DNA from 3 places in the Tolypothrix sp. VBCCA 56010 genome. Region 3 is predicted to be linked to each of the others. Evidence: predicted binding sites of a transcription regulator. Region 3 holds the regulator's gene; each other region holds the start of a gene.
The links. Region 3 encodes HrcA, which represses chaperone genes, less so after heat shock. Its sites were predicted from a motif close to TTAGCACTCNNGANTCNNGAGTGCTAA; they were not measured.
Positions count from the first base shown of each region.

Region 1: the regulator HrcA is predicted to act here: its motif matches at 2,540-2,566, upstream of groL (chaperonin GroEL).
Region 2: the regulator HrcA is predicted to act here: its motif matches at 4,797-4,823, upstream of groES (co-chaperone GroES).

Region 1 covers NZ_JBPAOH010000204.1:3,876-10,638, forward strand. Annotated here, with positions in the region: gene AABK37_RS37255 (hypothetical protein) at 1-325, shown strand, start outside; gene fabG (3-oxoacyl-[acyl-carrier-protein] reductase) at 461-1,228, shown strand; gene AABK37_RS37265 (MraY family glycosyltransferase) at 1,359-2,441, opposite strand; gene groL (chaperonin GroEL) at 2,599-4,269, shown strand; gene AABK37_RS37275 (glycoside hydrolase family 32 protein) at 4,557-6,650, opposite strand.
Region 2 covers NZ_JBPAOH010000017.1:10,737-17,499, forward strand. Annotated here, with positions in the region: partial or broken gene AABK37_RS08285 (class I SAM-dependent methyltransferase) at 1-339, opposite strand, end outside; gene AABK37_RS08290 (hypothetical protein) at 587-796, shown strand; gene AABK37_RS08295 (hypothetical protein) at 922-1,971, shown strand; gene AABK37_RS08300 (hypothetical protein) at 2,090-2,275, shown strand; gene AABK37_RS08305 (hypothetical protein) at 2,272-2,472, shown strand; gene groL (chaperonin GroEL) at 2,596-4,233, opposite strand; gene groES (co-chaperone GroES) at 4,466-4,777, opposite strand; gene AABK37_RS08320 (response regulator transcription factor) at 5,815-6,492, shown strand.
Region 3 covers NZ_JBPAOH010000149.1:3,760-10,522, forward strand. Annotated here, with positions in the region: gene AABK37_RS33220 (DUF3352 domain-containing protein) at 1-425, opposite strand, end outside; gene AABK37_RS33225 (hypothetical protein) at 771-902, shown strand; gene AABK37_RS33230 (rhodanese-like domain-containing protein) at 899-1,246, shown strand; gene hrcA (heat-inducible transcriptional repressor HrcA) at 1,858-2,934, shown strand; gene AABK37_RS33240 (DUF2834 domain-containing protein) at 2,947-3,618, shown strand; gene AABK37_RS33245 (hypothetical protein) at 3,688-4,335, shown strand; gene crtW (beta-carotene ketolase CrtW) at 4,478-5,236, opposite strand; gene AABK37_RS33255 (chlorophyll a/b-binding protein) at 5,545-5,805, opposite strand; gene AABK37_RS33260 (SDR family NAD(P)-dependent oxidoreductase) at 6,146-6,763, shown strand, end outside.

The DNA.
Region 1 (6,763 bases), on a different contig from region 3:
TGCTCTACCCGGCGATGTGGAAATATTAAAAAATGCTAAAAGTTCTCTTTTGAATTTTTGGGATGAAGTAACAGATGGAATGGATTTATACTTGAGTTTTAATAATAGCAAACAATATCAAGAAATTATCAAAGCTGATGTAGAGAGAATTGCTCAAATAACAGAATGGGCAAGTTTATGTGTGTTTGAAAATTCTAATTTTTTGGAAATAATTTTGCAGTTGGGATGGGGTAAACCAGAAGAAGCCAGTTATAAACGAGGAAGACCCCATTCTGGTAGTGAGTATATTCACGCAGTCAATCCGGGTAATCGTCCGATTGGTTAAATACTGTAGTGAGCGCTTCAGCGCTTTTAAGCACTAAAGTGCTTACTACGAATTTAAATTATATTTGCTGTCAATCTCAGGCACGAATCGCCATAAGATAATTAGCGCGGAGATTCAAAAAATGAGGACTATTTTATGGAGATTTTGCCAGAAAATTTGCGTTCTTTGCGGGGACAGGTGGCAATTGTTACGGGTGCTTCACGGGGAATTGGACGAGCGATCGCACTCGAATTAGCGACACAGGGAGCTTATATAATTGTCAATTATGCCAGTTCTAGTCGCGCTGCTGAGGCATTAGTAGAAGAAATTACAACAGCGGGAGGTCAGGCTTTAGCATTGCAAGCTGATGTTTCCCAAGCTGAACAAGTAGACGCACTATTTAATAGCGTCATGGAAAAATGCGATCGCATTGATATCTTAGTCAACAACGCAGGTATCACCCGCGACACATTACTTTTGCGAATGAAGCCAGAAGACTGGCAAGCCGTAATAGACCTAAACTTAACTGGTGTATTCTTATGTACACGCGCCGCCAGTAAAATCATGCTCAAGAAACGTTCCGGGCGCATCATCAACATTACCTCAATTGCCGGACAAATGGGCAACCCCGGACAAGCAAACTATAGCGCCGCGAAAGCAGGCGTTATCGGCTTTACGAAAACCGTCGCCAAAGAACTTGCATCTCGCGGCATCACCGTCAACGCCGTCGCACCAGGTTTCATCGCCACCGATATGACCAGCAAACTCAGCAATACCGAAGAAATTCTTAAATTTATTCCCCTAAATCGCTACGGTCAACCCGAAGAAGTCGCCGGTATGGTGCGTTTCCTAGCCGCCGATCCCGCTGCTGCTTACATCACCGGGCAAGTGTTTAACGTCGATGGCGGAATGGTTATGGCGTGATTGAAGAAGAGGGGGGGAGGGGGGGATGGGGAGATGGGGAGACAAGGAGAGGGGGAGACAAGGAAGAAAATTCACCTCATCCCCCTTGTCCCCTTGTCTCCTTGTCCCCTTGTCTCCTTGTCCCCACTCCTCACACCGTCGCTCGCATCCTCTGCCAGAGAGTAAAGCCCAAAAGGATAATGATGCCGCTGAGGGTAGCAACCATCACTGCTAAACTCATATTCTGTGTTCTCATTGCCAGCAAGTTGAAAATCAAGGTGATTGACCACAAAGTAAACCCAGCGTTGCGCTGGGATAAACCCCAAGCTAACAAGCGGTGGTGCAAATGGTCTTTACCGGGGGTACTCATGGGATTTTTCCCTGCCATCAATCGCTTGACAATCACTTGAGTGGTATCTAGCACTGGTAACAGCAAAAATAACACTGTTGGCACTAGTGAAAACACGGTAGTTACTTGGAGTTTACCGAGAATACTGGTTGCCGCTAGCACATAGCCAAAAAAGTAGGCTCCGGCATCACCCATAATGATTCGCGAGGGGTGGAAGTTGTGACGCAAAAAGCCCAGCGCCGCGCCCCCCAATGCTGCTAAAACTAAAGTTGCGGCTGCGCGATTGGGAAACTGAGCAGAAACTGCCAACAAACTCATGGCGGTAATAAAGCTGACTCCTCCCGCCAAACCATCCATCCCATCCATCAAATTGATAGCGTTGGTAATTCCTACTACCCAAAACACCGTCAACAACATTGACAAAATTGAGTCAATGGGTGTGCCAAAATTTATATCAATACTGATGCCATTAGCAACCAGCAATAGTGCGGTGAGAATTTGAGTAAACATCCGCACAGACGGCGGTAAGCCGAACTGATCGTCAATAAAGCCGACAAGAACTAATATTGAACCTCCGAGTAAAATACTCAGCACCTGCACCAATACGTTTTGCACTTCGATTGGGCGTAAAAGGCTAGCTAGTACCAACGCGGCAATTACTCCGCTGTAGATAGCCAAACCCCCCGCATTGGGCAAAGGTTCTCGATTTAGTCGTCGTGCGTTTGGTTGGTCAGCCCAACCGACGCGCAAGGCAAACTTGCGTACAGTCGGAATCATACGCCACGTAACTAGCCAAGCCAAAAGAAACGTAAATACTACCGCTAACCAGCCGGAACCGCTAGGTTTAGCTATACCAATAGACTGAAGGGAGTCGTATAGATTCATCTCCCGATTTAAGCATTACTGCCAATAGCCGACATGAGCATCAACTGTATATTAATCAATTTTTTTCCATTTATTTGCAAAATGAACTGGTTCCTCAGTTAGCACTCAAGGCTATTGAGTGCTAAATTGTCTATTGGAAGCGCTAGAGAAGTTAAACATGGCGAAGATTGTTGCATTTGATGAAGAATCCCGTAGGGCACTAGAAAGAGGCATTAACTCCCTTGCCGATGCGGTGAAAATCACTTTAGGTCCAAAAGGTCGCAACGTTCTTTTAGAAAAGAAATTTGGTGCGCCTCAGATCGTCAATGATGGTATCACCGTTGCTAAAGAAATTGAACTAGAAGATCCGCTAGAAAATACTGGCGCGAGACTGATCCAAGAAGTGGCGTCAAGAACCAAAGATGTGGCGGGAGATGGCACCACCACTGCTACAGTTTTGGCACAAGCGTTGGTTCGAGAAGGTTTGAAGAACGTCGCCGCAGGCACTAATCCAGTAGCTTTAAAGCGGGGGATCGACAAAACCATCGAAGCGTTGGTGCAAGAAATTGCCGCCGTCGCCAAACCAGTTGAAGGTAGTGCGATCGCCCAAGTTGCCACCGTGAGTGCTGGTAACGATGAAGAAGTCGGCAGTATGCTTGCCGAAGCGATGGAAAAAGTCACCAAAGACGGTGTAATCACTGTTGAAGAATCCAAATCGCTAACCACTGAGTTAGAAGTTGTTGAAGGGATGCAGATAGATCGGGGTTATATTTCCCCCTATTTCATCACCAACAACGATCGCATGACGGTGGAATTTGAAAATGCCCGCATCCTGATTACTGACAAAAAAATCAGCAGCATTCAGGATTTAGTGCCGGTCTTGGAAAAAGTCGCCCGTTTGGGTCAAGCTTTGCTCGTTATCGCCGAAGATGTAGACGGTGATGCTTTGGCAACTTTGGTAGTGAACAAAGCAAGAGGTGTGCTGAGTGTCGCTGCGATTAAAGCCCCTGGTTTTGGCGATCGCCGTAAAGCAATGTTACAAGATATTGCGATTCTCACCGGCGGACAAATGATTTCTGAAGAAATCGGTTTAAGTTTGGATACCGCTACTTTGGAAATGCTGGGAACTGCCCGGAAAATCGTTATCGATAAAGAAAACACCACCATTGTAGCTGCCGGCGAAGCCAGTTCCGATGTCCAAAAGCGAATTGGTCAAATTCGCAGACAGTTGGAAGAAACTGATTCCGAGTACGACAAAGAAAAACTGCAAGAACGCATTGCCAAGTTAGCTGGTGGTGTCGCAGTAATTAAAGTCGGTGCGGCAACCGAAACCGAACTCAAAGACCGCAAATTGCGGATTGAGGATGCCCTCAACGCTACTAAAGCCGCTGTGGAAGAAGGAATTGTTCCCGGTGGTGGGACAACTCTGATTCACTTGGCGAAGAAGATTGAGGAAGTTAAAAATCAACTCGACACAGAAGAAAAGATCGGCGCTGATATTTTAGCGCGATCGCTCGAAGCTCCCCTCCGTCAAATTGCAGATAATGCTGGTGCTGAAGGTTCAGTTATTGTTGCCAGAGTGCGCGAAAGCGATTTCAATACCGGTTATAACGCTGCTACAGGCGAATTTGAAGACTTGATTGCTGCTGGGATTATTGACCCTGCCAAAGTTGTGCGTTCAGCTATTCAAAACGCCGCATCTATCGCAGGTATGGTTTTAACCACAGAAGCGATCGTTGTCGAGAAGCCTGAGAAGAAACCCGCCGGCGGTGCCCCTGACATGGGCGGCATGGGCGGCATGGGCGGCATGGGCGGCATGGGCGGCATGGGCGGCATGGGCATGATGTAGGGACTGGGGATTGGGGACTAGGGAAAGGTAAAGAATTATTACCAATGCCCCATGCCCCATGCCCATTACCCAATCGTTAATTACCGTCGTAAAATTCTGTAGGGGCGGGGTTTCCCCGCCCTTTCTCATATAATTTAATATAGTGGGTTTGCTGTTATCTTAGTGCCATTCGGGCAGGGAATGAGATATATAGTCGCCTAGAACATCAATAAGGCGATGTCTGGCGACAAGCCGCTTTGCGTCTACGCACTGATGATTGATTACTTTGCAGTCGTTATATGAAATCATTAGTCATCACTAAACGGATATATGACTAAGCTCACTACCTTTGCTTTTCCCCCTGTTGCATAAATCTTGAACTCTTTATTAGATGAATTAGGAAAGAATAAACTGCTTAACACTACTCGTCCATCGCCCGTAAACACTTCTACCGAACTTCGATCCACGAGAATCCGAAGTTTTAAGATGCTATTATTCGTGCCAGATGCCACAACAGGCATTTGAGTAATATGCGATCTTTGACTGGATTGGGGATTCCTAAAGTCTGGCATGAGTCGCTGAATTATTGGCATCTCAAGAGGAAGAGAGACAGACAACCATTTTCCGATAAACCCAGACTCTTGTTGTTTTAATTCTGAAGTCGCTCCACCGGCTTCAGAAGCAGAGCGCGTTAGTGATAACTCTCCCTTGTTGGAACCAGTACGTCGCCATGCCAACACCATTCCTTGCCCTGTATTACCCGCTCGAAGATGAATCTTTATTTCGGAGTTCACTTTGGGCAAACCAGCAACATCAATTGCTAGGTCAGCATCGAATGCAGTGGAACGAAAATTCTTCAGCTCCTCTGGTGTCCTGTTAGTCAGGGGTTTATCCCGCAACCGAGTCACACGCCCAAGCGCAGAATTTCTCAGAAGCGCTAGTTCTTGAACCGGAGTTTGAGTCAGCCAATAGGTGCCAGAATCTCTCATCAACCCCAGGTCTCGCGGAATGCTCAATTGTCCTCGCCACGGCGTTGTTGGAGTTTGGTGGGCGTAATGCCAATTATTTTGCCAGCCAGCCAGGATGCGTCGTCCTGGAGTGTCAGACCAGGTTTGAGGCGCATAAAAATCTGAGCCAAAATCTATAGGTCGAGGCTGTGACTCCTGCTTGAACCGCTTCCCATCAAATTCGCCGACGATATAGAGGCTACGTGACGTAAATTTTCGGGATCTTTCACAGTCCTTTTTGGATTTGGGGTCAGTGAGCGGCATTCCGGTACTATCTCGAAGACCCTGGCATACTACAGGCGGGAGGAACCCTTCGCTGTAGGTCAGTACCCACTTGGTCTCGTTAGTCCTCGAATTGCTGACAGGTAACTCAAATAAATCTGGGGTTTCGACGAAAGGGCCTAAAGTGGTGAGGCTGCTATAGAGCGGGATAGAGGACAGGAAGTGCCATTGTCTCAGATTCGCAGACTCGTAAAGTTCGGCTTTATCTCCAACCGCTAACACCATAATCCAGCGCCCCTTATAGGGGAATACCTTCGGATCTCGAAAATCTGGCTTAGGAGGTGTCAAGTTAGGCAACACACTCTCCGGTGCTTTAAAGGACTCGCCTCCATTGCAGCTAGCCGCAAGCCACTGATCCTGGAGTGAGATAATAGAAGTGTTCTTGGTGAATATAGAAGCAACACAAAGGTTTGAGCAGTCGCAGGGTAACTGTCTTGCTGCCTCACCACTAACGGTCACCGCAGACCCCGAGAAAGGAGACCAGACTTGATTGTGATCGTCGCTACTGGCAAGGAGATCCATTGACGGACTGAACATCGCGTCTCTGCGCTGAGACCAGTGAACCAGATCGGTGCTAACTGCATGTCCCCAGTTTAGTTGACCATTAAGATCTCGGGAGAATGGAATTGCCTGATAATAAAGATGGTATGTCCCGTTTACGTAAACAAGACCGTTCGGATCGTTCATCCATCCCCATGAGGGGGCAAAATGAAACAAAGGTCTCCAAGAACTGTTGGGATACTCCTGCACATTCAGCCGAACCGTTTCAGAACCTCCTGTGGAGTAATAAAGGTTTGGGGCGATTTTAACCGTCAGGTTAAAATTCTGATTTTTAGGAACATTGAGAGGAACAGCAACTTCCAGTACAATCTGCCCTTTAGCTCTGCCCTGTGCAAGTCCTTTCTTGCTCAGAAGCCTGACACCAATCCGCGCATCCGAGGAAGCGGCTGAAGTCGCAAAATTGATCCCATCTCCTACCACAGTAATACGGCGTGTTTCACCTTGATGAATACTACCACCTCCAACAACCTTTTCGATCGCAGACCGAGCAGGAGCGGGAGAAATCAACAAAGCCACGGTCGCATAGAGTAAAGAAACAGTACGCACCTTCATCGCTCTTCTCCAAAGAATATCCCCAAAATTCCAGCTGAAACTTCACCACCTTGACGCAAGGAAGTGGATGGATGCATTAAATACATATTAAATTTTCATGGTAAGCATTTTAT
Region 2 (6,763 bases), on a different contig from region 3:
CAAATCAACAGATGCATCAGGTAAGTTAGTAACTTCTGCTGTTCCATCTCGAAATTCAACTTTTGGATGTGATTCAGCTGCTTCTCTCATCGCTGCATTTGGTTCAACAGCAATGACGCTAACTCCGCGTTTACCCAACAACCGCGAGGAGATACCAGTACCCGCACCAATATCTGCTGCTAAAAGTTGCGTCGGTGGTGCTAACCCTTCCAAGATAATATCAATTGCTGCGGCTGGGTAGCTTGGTCGATAGTTTACATAATCCGCTGTTCTGTCAGAAAATCGGGTTAGTGGATTGAGGGTGTATAGCGGTGTTGTTTCCGGGTTAGTTTGGCTCATTGGTGTGGAATCGAAAATAATCTTAGTAATCTTATTAAGGTAAGTTAATTACCCATACTAATAAATATTTTCCAGAGTTTTACGGGAACTATAAAGTTACTTCTCCCGAAAAATACCTGCCACGGATAAATCGAGAGCGCAAAAATGCATAAAAAAACAGGAGAGGTTGAAAGAAAACTGGTTCTGTGGCATTTACACAACTCAATTGGTTGTGAAGTAACTTTATACATTCCTTTTGACAATGCAGTTGAACCCCAGAAACACCCATCCTGCTAAGAAAACTAAATCGATACCTCTGCGCTTGATTCTTGTCGTTCCCTTTGTGCTGCAAATCTTTGCGGCTGTGGGGTTGGTGGGATATCTTTCCTTTAAAAATGGGCAACAAGCAGTTAATCACCTGGCGAATCAGCTAATTGACAAAGCTAGTCAGCAAGTTGATGAACATTTGGATAATTAAATGAAAATGTTGGTAGAGCAGTTAGTACCGTAACTTCAGCAACTGGTAAAGCTGTAAATACAGTTGCTGAAGTTACGGACAAAGCAAAAGGCTCTTTAACTGAGGTAGCTGCTAAAGCAACTGATATGGTGGCTGAAAAGACTAATGCAGCTATTTCTAGTGTTACACAAACAGCTGAACAAGCTTCTTATTCATTGAGTCAAACTGCAACTAAGGCAGTTGATAATCTTAGCGTAGCAAGTGGAAAAGCAGTAAATACCATATATTTTTTGAATGAAAAGACTGGTAAAACAGTTAATTCTCTAAGTGAATTAACTAATAAATCCCTCAGCACTGTATCCGAAACAGCCGAAAAAACAAACAATTATTTAAATGAAAATGTTGGTAGAGCAGTTAGTACCGTAACTTCAGCAACTGGTAAAGCTGTAAATACAGTTGCTGAAGTTACGGACAAAGCAAAAGGCTCTTTAACTGAGGTAGCTGCTAAAGCAACTGATATGGTGGCTGAAAAGACTAATGCAGCTATTTCTAGTGTTACACAAACAGCTGAACAAGCTTCTTATTCATTGAGTCAAACTGCAACTAAGGCAGTTGATAATCTTAGCGTAGCAAGTGGAAAAGCAGTAAATACCATCAGTGAAACTGCAAAGCTTGCGGAAGGTTCTATCGTAGAAACCTTTGAAAAAAGTAAGAATTCTCTAGAAGATACTATTCAAAAAGCAGAACAACTGAGTAATGCTGCCTCTACAGCAATTGAAAAGGCTGTCAATGAGTTCATCAATCATCGATTAGATACCCTCCAACTTTGGATTGATGCTCATCCAACAATCTCCTGGACAATTAAATCACTAATGTGGGGAGTTAATCACCCAATCTATAGCATAGTCATAATACTGTTAACTATCTTTATTCTCTGGCAATTCATTAAAGCTTTCAGTCGTTTGATTGAGAAAGGTTTATTAATCACACTAATTGCCCCTTTCAAACTCGTTCAGTCTTTATTCAAATTCAGCTTTAAACCCCTAAACATCTTTACAGACAATTCCACTTCTGCCTTAACCTCGCAGCCAAACAACGAACGACTGGCAAAACTTTTAACCAGGCTCGAAACAATTAAACAGGAGCAAAACGACATTCTACAGCAGATTACAGCTTTAGTCTCATCAAACAAATAACTTCTCTCTTCCTCCTCTGCGCGGGCGTGTGGTTAATTTAATATGCTGTTGGTAGCGCGATCGCCTTTTGGGTGCCTATTCCTGTAAAATTCCTTTCATTCAATCTATTTCAGCATTCATGGAGCCAACAGAAGCACAATATCTCGTTCTCAATGCTTTAGAAACTTTAGGACTCCTTGAGGGTATGTTTTATGATGAGGAAAGGGGATTTTACTACATCACCACTCCTAGCCGCGTTTTACCTACAGCACTTTTGTTGCAAAATGGCGAGATAGCTCCTATTTCTTGGGCATCAGAACTATGAAAGAACCAACATTATTAGAAAAGCAAAAATATCAAAGACTGAGAGAAATTTTTGCCCAAGCTAGACAGCGATATCTAGAAGCCGGTGGCGATCCTCGCCATCCCGCCGACAACCGTTATTTAACTGATGAAGAGAAAAAAGAAGCCTTTGAACTAGGAGCGCAAGTTTTTAACACTCAAACAAAATCTCAATCTTAAATGAATCCATACTCTCTCCTCCTCCTCTGCGCCCCTTTGCGCCTCCCTTCGCGTTCCTTTGCGTTAAAAAAACAGCCGCCTCCCGCAGGAGACAGCCGTCAAAAATAAGGGGGTTAATAAACCTTAATAATCGAAGTCGCCACCGCCCATACCGCCGCCACCAGCAGGAGCAGCATCCTTAGGCTCAGGCTTGTCAACAACGATACATTCGGTTGTCAACACCATACCAGCGATAGAAGCAGCGTTTTGCAAAGCAGAACGAGTCACTTTCGCAGGGTCAACAATACCAGCGCCAAACAAATCGACAAACTCGTTAGTCGCAGCGTTGTAGCCAACATTGAATTCCTTCTCTTTCACACGTTCAGCAATCACCGCACCATTCTGACCGGCGTTTTCAGCAATCCGCTTCAGAGGAGCAGCCAATGCACGAGCTACAATCAAAGCACCAATTAACTCTTCACCCTTCAAGCTGCCATTTGCCCATTCTTCGAGCTGAGGTGTCAAGTGAGCGAGAGTTGTACCACCACCAGGAACGATACCTTCTTCCACAGCAGCTTTGGTAGCATTGATAGCGTCTTCTAAGCGCAGCTTCTTGTCCTTCATTTCGGTTTCGGTAGCTGCACCGACTTTCACGACAGCGACACCACCAGCAAGTTTAGCCAAACGCTCTTGCAGCTTTTCTTTGTCGTAGGTCGATTCCGTTTCATCCATCTGACGACGGATTTGTTCGACACGAGCCTTCACAGCAACGTCGTTACCTTCGGCAACAATCGTGGTGTTGTCTTTGGTGATGGTGATGCGGCGAGCTTTACCTAGCATATCTAGCTTGGTATTGTCAAGCTTCAAACCAGCATCTTCGGTGATTAGTTGACCGCCAGTGAGAACGGCGATATCTTCTAACATAGCCTTGCGGCGATCGCCAAATCCAGGAGCCTTGACAGCAGCAACGTTCAACACGCCACGCAGTCTGTTCACAACCAAAGTTGCCAAAGCTTCTTTTTCAATATCTTCGGCGAGAATCACCAAAGGACGACCAGCACGAGCAACTTGCTCTAACACTGGTACGAGGTCTTGTACCAAAGCGATTTTCTTGTCTGTGAGCAAAATATAAGGCTCATCAAACACTGCTTCCATCCGTTCGGGATCGGTTGCGAAGTAAGGAGAGATGTAGCCTTTGTCAAAGCGCATCCCTTCGGTGATTTCTAATTCGGTGGTCATAGATTTCCCTTCTTCTAGGGAAATTACGCCTTCTTTGCCTACTCTGTCCATTGCTTGGGCAATCATCTGACCGACTTCTTCGTCGTTACCAGCCGAAATTGCCGCAACTTGAGCGATCGCTTTAGAATCTTCTACAGGACGAGCTTGGTTAGCAATGCTCTCTACCAAAAAGCCGGTAGCTTTGTCAATACCGCGCTTGAGGGCGATCGCATTTGCACCAGCTGCAACGTTTCTTAAGCCTTCTTTGACCATTGCGTGAGCTAGCACGGTTGCTGTTGTTGTACCGTCACCAGCAGCATCGTTGGTTTTAGAAGCAGCCTGACGAATCAAAGCAACGCCAGTGTTTTCTACGTGGTCTTCTAATTCGATTTCTTTGGCGATCGTCACACCATCATTGACAATTTGTGGTGCGCCAAATTTCTTCTCTAGCACCACGTTACGACCCTTGGGACCTAGGGTAACAGCCACAGCTTCAGCCAGGATGTCCATGCCTCGTTCGAGGGCGCGACGGGCGTTTTCGTTATAGATAATGCGCTTTGCCATAATTGCCTAAGTTCAACCTGCTATTTGTAAATTTGTTAATTGTTGGTTGTTAGTTGGAGCGTTGTTGGTTGTTAGTTGGAGCGTTGTTGGTTGTTGGTTGGAGCGTTGTTGCTTGTTCTACTAACCACTATCGACTATCGACTATCGACTATCGACTATCGACTATCGACTATCGACTATCGACTAACCACTATCGACTATCGACTAACCACTATCGACTAACCACTATCGACTAACTAACCACTGCTAAAATGTCTTTTTCTGAAAGCAGGACATATTCGTCAGTGCCGAGTTTGATGTCGGTACCGGCGTACTTAGAGTACAGCACCTTGTCACCGACTTTTACATCCAATGCTTGACGACCCCCGTCGTCTTTGAGCTTGCCGTCACCGACAGCAACCACTTCGCCTACTTGGGGCTTTTCTTTGGCTGTGTCGGGCAAATACAGACCACCTGCGGTCTTTTCTTCAGAGGCGCTCACTTTTATAAAAACGCGATCGCCTAAAGGTTTTACTGTAGAAACGCTTAGAGATACAGCTGCCATACGAATTTCTCGCCTCTTATTAGCACTCTCGACTCCTGAGTGCTAATGTACCTAACTGCGGTATGCAATGGCAACAAATTGACTTGTACGGGTTCCCGAACTAAGCAACCAAAGTTATACTTAAGTACAAATACTCAATTATTTTTTGTTTACCGGGTTTTGTTTTGCAAGTTACGAATATTTTTATATAGTCAAATTTATTTGCTTGCGTTGAAAAATTGATATAGAACAGTAATCAGGGAGCCGCTTAACGAGTAACAATGAGTAGATCCAGTCTTGGTGTGAAAATCCCAAAAACCACTTCTGTTCAAAGGCAATAAACCTTAAGAAATTGTGTAAAAACTTTAGGACTTGCATTCCTTCAGCCACATGTTTTTATATGCGCTGACCAGATAGTTCCAAAAAGCTACACAAAACAAGCTAATCTGGAATCTTGGGAACATTTGCTTCTTCGATTGCAAAAGCTCAAACTTGACCAGCCGCAAGACAAATATCCCACTTGCATTTCACAAGACCCAAATTAACTGCTTGCGAGTTTGTTGTTCTAGACCGATAATGGTGGTTTACCCGGATGGTGTCTGGTATCGCCTGCGTTACCCCGGAAGTCCCGGAAAGCGGCTTAATCAAGAACACTTGATAGGCAATATGGTGGTGGAATATGCATTTTTGACCCAACATATGCTTTGAAACTTCCTTTGTTTATGAGCGAACATCCACTGGATATGAAACAGCAGTCAGCATAATTAAAGCGCTTGGTTGGTTTTTAGATAGGGCGATCGAACCTCAATACCTACGTGTGAACGCAAAAGATTATTATGTAATCAGTGTTTTCCACCAGCCACGTACAAAGCGATCTATAATAGCGCATTATATAACTACTGCTCTACGTATCCTTACTGGAGTTTTGCCCTTGAATGACTAATATCACAAAAGTGAAAATCGCTTTTGTGACATCGCTTAAGCAAAGGCAAGTTAAGTGGGAAAAAAAGGACAACATCTCAATAATCCACCATAGAGGATAACTAATCAAGACCTTGATGGACCCAAGCGCGACAAGTGCCACTGCTATGAAAGAGCCCAGCATGAAAGATCACAAAAGACTTCTACTGATTGATGATGACCCTAACCTCATCTTGCTGGTGAAGGATTACTTGGAATTCCGGGGATATGAAGTCATCACTGGGGAAAATGGTCGGGAAGCTCTGGAAATTTTAGAGCAGGATATCCCTGACATGATCATCTGCGACGTGATGATGCCGGAAATGGACGGATATACTTTTGTTGAACAAGTCCGGCAAAACGAACGCACCAGCTGGATTCCCGTTCTTTTCCTTTCTGCGAAAGGTCAAAGTGCCGACAGAGTTAAAGGATTAAATAAAGGTGCTGATGTCTACATGGTCAAACCTTTTGAACCTGAAGAACTCGTTGCCCAAGTTGAATCTTCGCTCAAACAAACTATCCGCTGGAAAGAACACCAAGCAAAAGGAGGAGAAAACGGTTCCCGCATTCAAGTTCCCTTCGATGTGCAGCTAACTCCAACCGAACTGAAAGTAGTTCAGTTTGTTGCTAGGGGTTTAGCTAACCGGGAAATCGCTGAAGAACTAAACGTCAGTCAGCGCACCGTTGAAAGCCACGTTTCCAATATGTTGGGCAAAACCAATTTGCACAACCGCACTGAATTAGCGCGGTGGGCAATTGAAAATCAAATGGCGTAAAAACCCATTTGAAATTTAACAGAAGAATCTGAGGGGAGGAAATCTCCACTCAGAACTTCAAAGAGAGTGCGATCGCACTCTCTCACTCTTTAAATTCTAAATCGAGATTTTCAGCCATTTTCTTTGGAAATGGCTTTTTGCCTAATTTTTGAGACTTACTCCGCACAACTTCAATATTTTGATTAACGACGCTGTTTTGCTTGGTGTTGCAGTTCGCGCAAAACCGTTTTCCCATCAACAACCTCACCGCGTTCGGTAGCTTCAATACCAA
Region 3 (6,763 bases):
TCGACAAACTCGCGGCTATTTTCTGGTTTCTTGCTTGCAAGTGCCATTAGATACCCTGGTTGCCGTCCGTTTGCGGCATCGCGATCAATATCTAAGCTGGTGACAGCAAGTGTTATTTCGTTGCCTAACCAAGGTTGAACATCTTGTTTGTAATCGATGCCAGTGTTAGCTAATAAACTTGTTTTTAATTTTGACAGTTCGCGATCGCTATTACTAGCCTGCAATTTGTCTGGATTCACCAGCATTGACACCATAACTGGTGCGCTTTTAGACACGAATATGGCGCCACCTGGTTCCGAAGCAGTCCCACCACCAATCAAGTTAACTGGACTTTTGCCAAAGAACCAGTAAAAGCCTGCGATAACAATCAATAGCAGCGCGATCGCACCCGCTGCTAGAAAACCAAACAATGAGTTTTGCCTCATAATTTTCTTTCACATACCGCACAAGCGGCTTTTACACACAACAATAATGTGAAACCGCCTTCTCAAGAGAGAAAATGCGGTATTAATAAGTAGATGGCATAAATAAACGTTTCTTAACGTAGTAACGGCAAGAGCCGTTAAAATCCCGACTCGACGAGCGGTAAACCGCTCACTACGAAGGAGGAGAATATTTTACGTTTAATTTCACCCACTTACTTACTAAGACTAAGTTTATTACTGAAACCTCAGCACAAATCTATTAAAAATAAATAATAGGGAATAGAGCATTGGAGATTGGAAGAGGGGAAAAGGTAAAGGGAAAAGCCCAATGCCTATTGACGGCAGGTGCTTCAAGTCGGCACCGCCCAACGCACTGCCTCCCCAATGCCTATTGACGGCAGGTGCTTCAAGTCGGCACCGCCCAACGCACTGCCTCCCCAATGCCCATTGCCCAATGCCCATTGCCCTAATCTATGAATACCCAACCTATTACTCAAATTAGTGTAGATGAACTGGCAGAACGTCTGACTTCAGGCGATCCAGATATTCAGCTAGTGGATGTACGCGAACCACAAGAAGTAGCGATCGCTAGCATTGAGGGTTTTGTCAATCTACCCCTGAGTCAATTTGCCGAATGGGGCGATCAAGTTCCCACTCGCTTCGATCCTCACGCGGAAACCCTTGTATTATGTCATCACGGCATTCGCTCGGCTCAGATGTGTCAGTGGTTAGTTGCTCAAGGTTTTACAAATGTTAAAAATATTGCAGGTGGTATTGATGCCTATTCCAGCTTAGTTAACCCTTCGATTCCTCATTATTAAGATTAAGGATTGTTTTCGCTTTTGCCCGACACCAAGCTAAGAGTGCCGCGTTATGCGTACAAAGTCCGCTTCGTTTGGTGCGGACTACCAAAAACCTGGCTTTTCAGCCTGCGTACTGCTAGCCTTCGGCTTCTCCAACAAAGTACGCAGAAGCCGCTAGGCTAGGCAGGCTTTGTTTGTGTAGCCTCAGGCTAAAGCCTGAAGGCTAATCGCAAAGCGCAAACATCTGCTAGTCACTAGGTAAAAGAACGTTATAGCCAAATTGTTCTTTATCTTTTGGACTTACTTTTCCGGTTGACTTTTGCTATTCTTAATACATGCTAAATAACTTTATGGTTTTGTAAAAAAAGCTTAACAATATTTGCAAAAACTAATTTTTTCTGATTTATCAAAAATTGATTGCGTATGTTTTTATATTGGTAAAAAATTACAATAAAAATAAATAAAAAATTGTGTAAATATACGGTTATAGCCCAAACCGAATCAGAACAGGCAAATTTGGGAGTTAAGTTTTACTAATTATAATAGAAGTAAATAATTTGCTATTTTAATTTAAAAATTATTAATTTTTTCAAAATCTAATTAAAATTCGGCTTCGTAAAACATTCCCTATGCAAGTCAAGCTGACCAATCGACAACAGCATATACTTTGGGCAACGGTACGTCATTATATCGCTACCGCAGAGCCTGTGGGTTCTAAAGCTTTGGTTGAAGAATACGACCTGGGTGTTAGTTCAGCCACAATTCGCAACGTCATGGGCTTTTTAGAAAAAGGTGGGTTGCTTTATCAACCTCACACCTCTGCCGGACGCATACCTTCAGACTCAGGCTATCGTACTTATGTAGACCAGCTGATTACACCTTCAGAAAGTTTATCACGAGAGGTAGAAGCGGTACTGCAAAAGCGCCTGAAGTGGGAAGATTGGAGTTTAGAGGCTCTACTGCACGGTGCGGCACAAATACTGGCAACTTTAAGTGGCTGTATTAGTTTGATTACCATGCCGCAAACTGAAAGAGCGACGTTGCGACATTTGCAAATGATGCAAATTGAAGCGGGACGGGTAATGCTGATTGTAGTCACGGATGCTTATGAGACGCATTCCACATTGATGGATTTGCCGGCAGCATCGGCAGAAACACAACTTGAACCAGAAGTCATCGATCGCGAGTTGCAGATTGTTTCTAACTTTTTAAATAGCCAGTTGCGGGGACGGAGTTTGTTAGAATTAGCGACTCTCGACTGGACGCAGTTAGATCGAGAGTTCCAACGTTACGGAGAATTTTTGAAACACTCGGTAGCAGAATTAACCCGTCGCACTGTTACACCATCTACAACCCAAATTATGATTCGCGGTGTAGCAGAAGTTTTGCGTCAGCCAGAATTTTCTCAACTACAGCAAGTGCAAACGATTATCCAACTGCTGGAGGAAGAACAAGACCAACTGTGGCGGTTAATATTTGAGGAAAAAGAAGCGGATGAAGTGGGTAAACCACGGGTAATGATTCGGATTGGCTCGGAAAACCCGCTAGAACCGATACGCACCTGTAGCTTAATTTCTGCCACTTATCGCCGAGGTTCGATACCCGTAGGAAGCGTGGGAGTTTTGGGACCAACGCGGCTAGATTATGAAAGTGCGATCGCTGTCGTATCTGCTGCTGCTGATTACCTCTCAGAAGCCTTCAGTTAACCAACTTTAAACATGTTGAGAAAAATCGCTTTTGGGCTGCTATGGCTGGGATTTATTACTTATGCTTTTGTCTTTGCCCCTCCCGATCAACCGGATACATTTGAGTTAATTAAAAACCTTTCTACCGGACAGTGGCAAGGCATTAACCCTTTAGTAATAGCACTATTCAACATTATGGGCGTTTTCCCCATGATTTATAGTGCAGTCTTATTTATTGATGGCAGAGGGCAAAAAATACCCGCTTGGTTATTTGCTATTCCCTCTTTCGCAGTTGGCGCATTTGCGATTTTACCTTACTTAGCTTTACGCGAATCAAATAAACAGTTTCCTGGCAAAAAAGACTTTTTCATCAAGCTGTTAGATTCACGTTTCACAGGTATTGCGCTAACTTTAGGCACAATTGTTTTAGTTGGTTATGGCTTACTAGCCGGAGACTGGGGAAATTTTGTTAAACAGTGGCAAACTAGCCGTTTCATTCATGTAATGAGTTTAGATTTCTGCGTACTTTGCTTAATATTTCCGGCATTGTTAGGAGACGATCTGGCACGTCGTCAGGTGAAAAATCCTCAGTTACTTTGGTTAATCAGCTTCATACCGCTGTTCGGTTCGTTAATATATTTGTCTGTGCGTCCACCTTTATTAGAAGCAGAGGCAGTATCTATTAAACAACCGATAGCGAATTAATAAATTATTTTAATCGTAGTAAGCACTTTAGTGCTTAAATAAGCACTGAAGTGCTTACTACGAATAAAGATGAATATAAAAATTGCTTTTTGGTTACTTTGGGCAGGATTTATAGCTTATATTTTACTGCTATCTCCGCCGCTGCATTTAGAGCAAACCTTAACTCTGCTGAAAAACATATTCACTCTGAATTTTGCGGAAATAAATCCAATTATTCTCTCTTTATTTGCCTTGATTGGTATCTGGCTATTAATTTACAGCGGGTTGTTATTTATTGATGGTAGGATGCAATCGATTCCTTTTTATCCTTTTGCTTTGGCATCAGTTGCCTCAGGTGTAATAGGTTTAATTCCTTATTTGGCTTTGCGTAATTCTAATCAAGAATTTTCTGGGCAGAAAGATGCTTTTTTGAATCTGTTAGATTCTCGCTTTTTTGGTGTTGTTTTGAGTTTAAGTACAATTGCCATCTTTGCCTATGGTTTTGGCTTTGGTGATTGGGACGATTTTGTGCAGCAGTTTTTAAGCGATCGCTTTATTCATGGTATGAGTTTGGCATTCTGCCTTTTTTGTCTTTTATTCCCAACTGTCCTCGGTGATGATATGGCACGTCGAAGTTGGAATAATCTGCAAATTTTTTGGACAGTGACGCTTTTACCGCTAATCGGTCCGTTAATTTATCTTTGCTTGCGTCCGTCTTTAGCAGAAACTACAAGTTGAAGAATGGGGAATGGGAAATGGGGAATTGGATTAGGAGTTAAATATTTATAATTCCTAACTCCGCTTTTCCCGTACAGACGTTCCATTGGAACGTCTCTACCTAACTTTGCTTTTCCCGTACAGACGTTCCATTGGAACGTCTCTACCTCACTCCTAACTTTTTTTGATAAATTTTTGGTAACTGCCACCAAGAAACGTGAGGATATTCATGATGTTCTTCATGGTAGCCAAAATGATAGCAGGTGATAAATGACCACCAAATTGGACGGGAGATTGTTTGAGCTTTATGAGGTTCACTATAACCTGATTCTGGCTCACTATGGGGTAGGAAAGTACCAAAATAAAATAACTGTAATGAACTTAGCAGCGAGGGTATGACCCAAAAGTAAGTTAAATTATCTTTCGGTATATGGAAGACGTAATGGGCAATATTGTAGATAGCCGTTAAAGCAATAATTTGAGTCCAACTCCAGTAACCCTTCATAAAATGAAAGTACCAGGCAAAGAAATTTTTCTGTTTACCGTTATGAAAATCGGGGTCTATTTCACTGGCAGGATTGTGGTGGTGTAACCAATGTTTTTTCAATAATTGTTGATATGGTAAAAGACCATAAAGCGAAAGGCATAATGTTCCGATAAAATGGTTAATTTTAGTATTTTGAGGAAACACTACCCCATGCATGGCATCATGAGCAGTAATAAATAAACCAGTATAAAGAAATGTTTGCCAAAGTACGATCGGCAATAACATGAAAAAGTTAAACTGGGTAATGTCTAGTGAAAGTAGCATTACAAGACTAATTGCCCATAATCCAACAATGGCAATTGCAATCAAGACTCCAGTATTTGATTCTCTGGTCAATTTTATCGGACGACTGGGCGGTTGTTGTAATGAAATCACGCTTTTTCTCCACGTAGCAGGTGAAAATTTCACAAAGTATAGTCATGGCAAATTACACTAACCACTAGGTTGAAAAATCCGAGAAGTTAGTGTTATGCGTTGAACATCGCCAAATAACTAAATATTTAGAAATGTTAAGTTATGCTAACTATTATTGCATAGCCAGCCATACTAAATATACTTTTCGATATGGAAGTAGACTGATATTAAGTGAGGACACTGGGGAAGACTGTTTGCATTTCCTCTCAGTGTCCGAGGTTGTGCAGTCAGCTTGTCAAGTAGAATTGACAGAAACACTTAGAACATCCTTAGCGGGCATAGGAAACGAGGTGTAATACGTCGCGTACCACGCTGTAGCCGTTCAAGTCCCAAAGAAGGTAGGCAAGAAAACCAATCATTGCAAAGCGTCCGTTCCATAGTTCGGCTTGAGGAGTAAAGCCAAACTCGAAGGCATTGCGATCGCTTCCATTGTAAGAGGTTTCGGTCGCATCAGTTGGGAATGGTCCGACCGCTTGACGATTGCTGACACCGGCAGGAGTTTTAGCTGCATTAGTAGGTGAAGGTTCCATTGTTAAGTTTCCTAAATAATGTATTTACAATTTCATCTTATTCAGGTAAAGAGATAACGCTATCTATCTGTGGTTCCAAAGTCTCAGCAAGTCCAAAGGATGAAATTTTGGGCATTGTGGGGAAAACTTGTATTGCAAAAGGTTAATTAACATTGGATTAACCTATCAAATAGAGGATTTTTATTTAAAGAATAGTAGTAATTGCGTATACAAAGAAAATCTCTAACATCAAAGCAGCAATGTCAGTGCAAAATGTCATTAAATATCTAACGCAAGTCAGAAGGATTCTAGAAAATTATTGCCCAAACTATAAACAGTAAATAGCGTTTTTATTTAAAACATGGCTTCTACAGTATTTATAACAGGTGCTTCCCAAGGTATTGGTAAAGCAACTGCACTGATGTTTGCCCGCAAAGGTTATAATCTTGTACTTACAGCGCGTCACACTGACTCGCTGGAAAGCGCAGCACAGGAAATCCAAAGTGTTACTAATGCAGCACCACTAACGATTTCTTGCGATGTGACAGAACCATCACAAGTAAGCGCAGCAATAGAAAAAGCGTTGGAACATTATGGAAATATCGACATACTGGTAAACAATGCAGGTATTTATGCATCCGGACCAGTTGAGCAGTTTTCTCTCAAAGATTGGTATCAAATTATAGATACTAATTTATGGGGATATATCCATACAATTAATACCCTTTTGCCTCATTTCTTGGAACGGAGAAGCGGAAGCATTATTAATCTAAGTTCCATTGGTGGTAAAGTAGCTACTCCTTATTTAGTCCCCTATTGCACGAGTAAGTTTGCTGTCACAGGTTTGACAGAAGCATTACACGCAGAATTAAAGCCCAAAGGTATTCATGTTTGTGGAATTTACCCAAATCTAATTAAAAGTAATTTGTTAGATCGGGCAATTTTTCGCGGTCAAGATGAAGAGGACGCTAAAAACCGT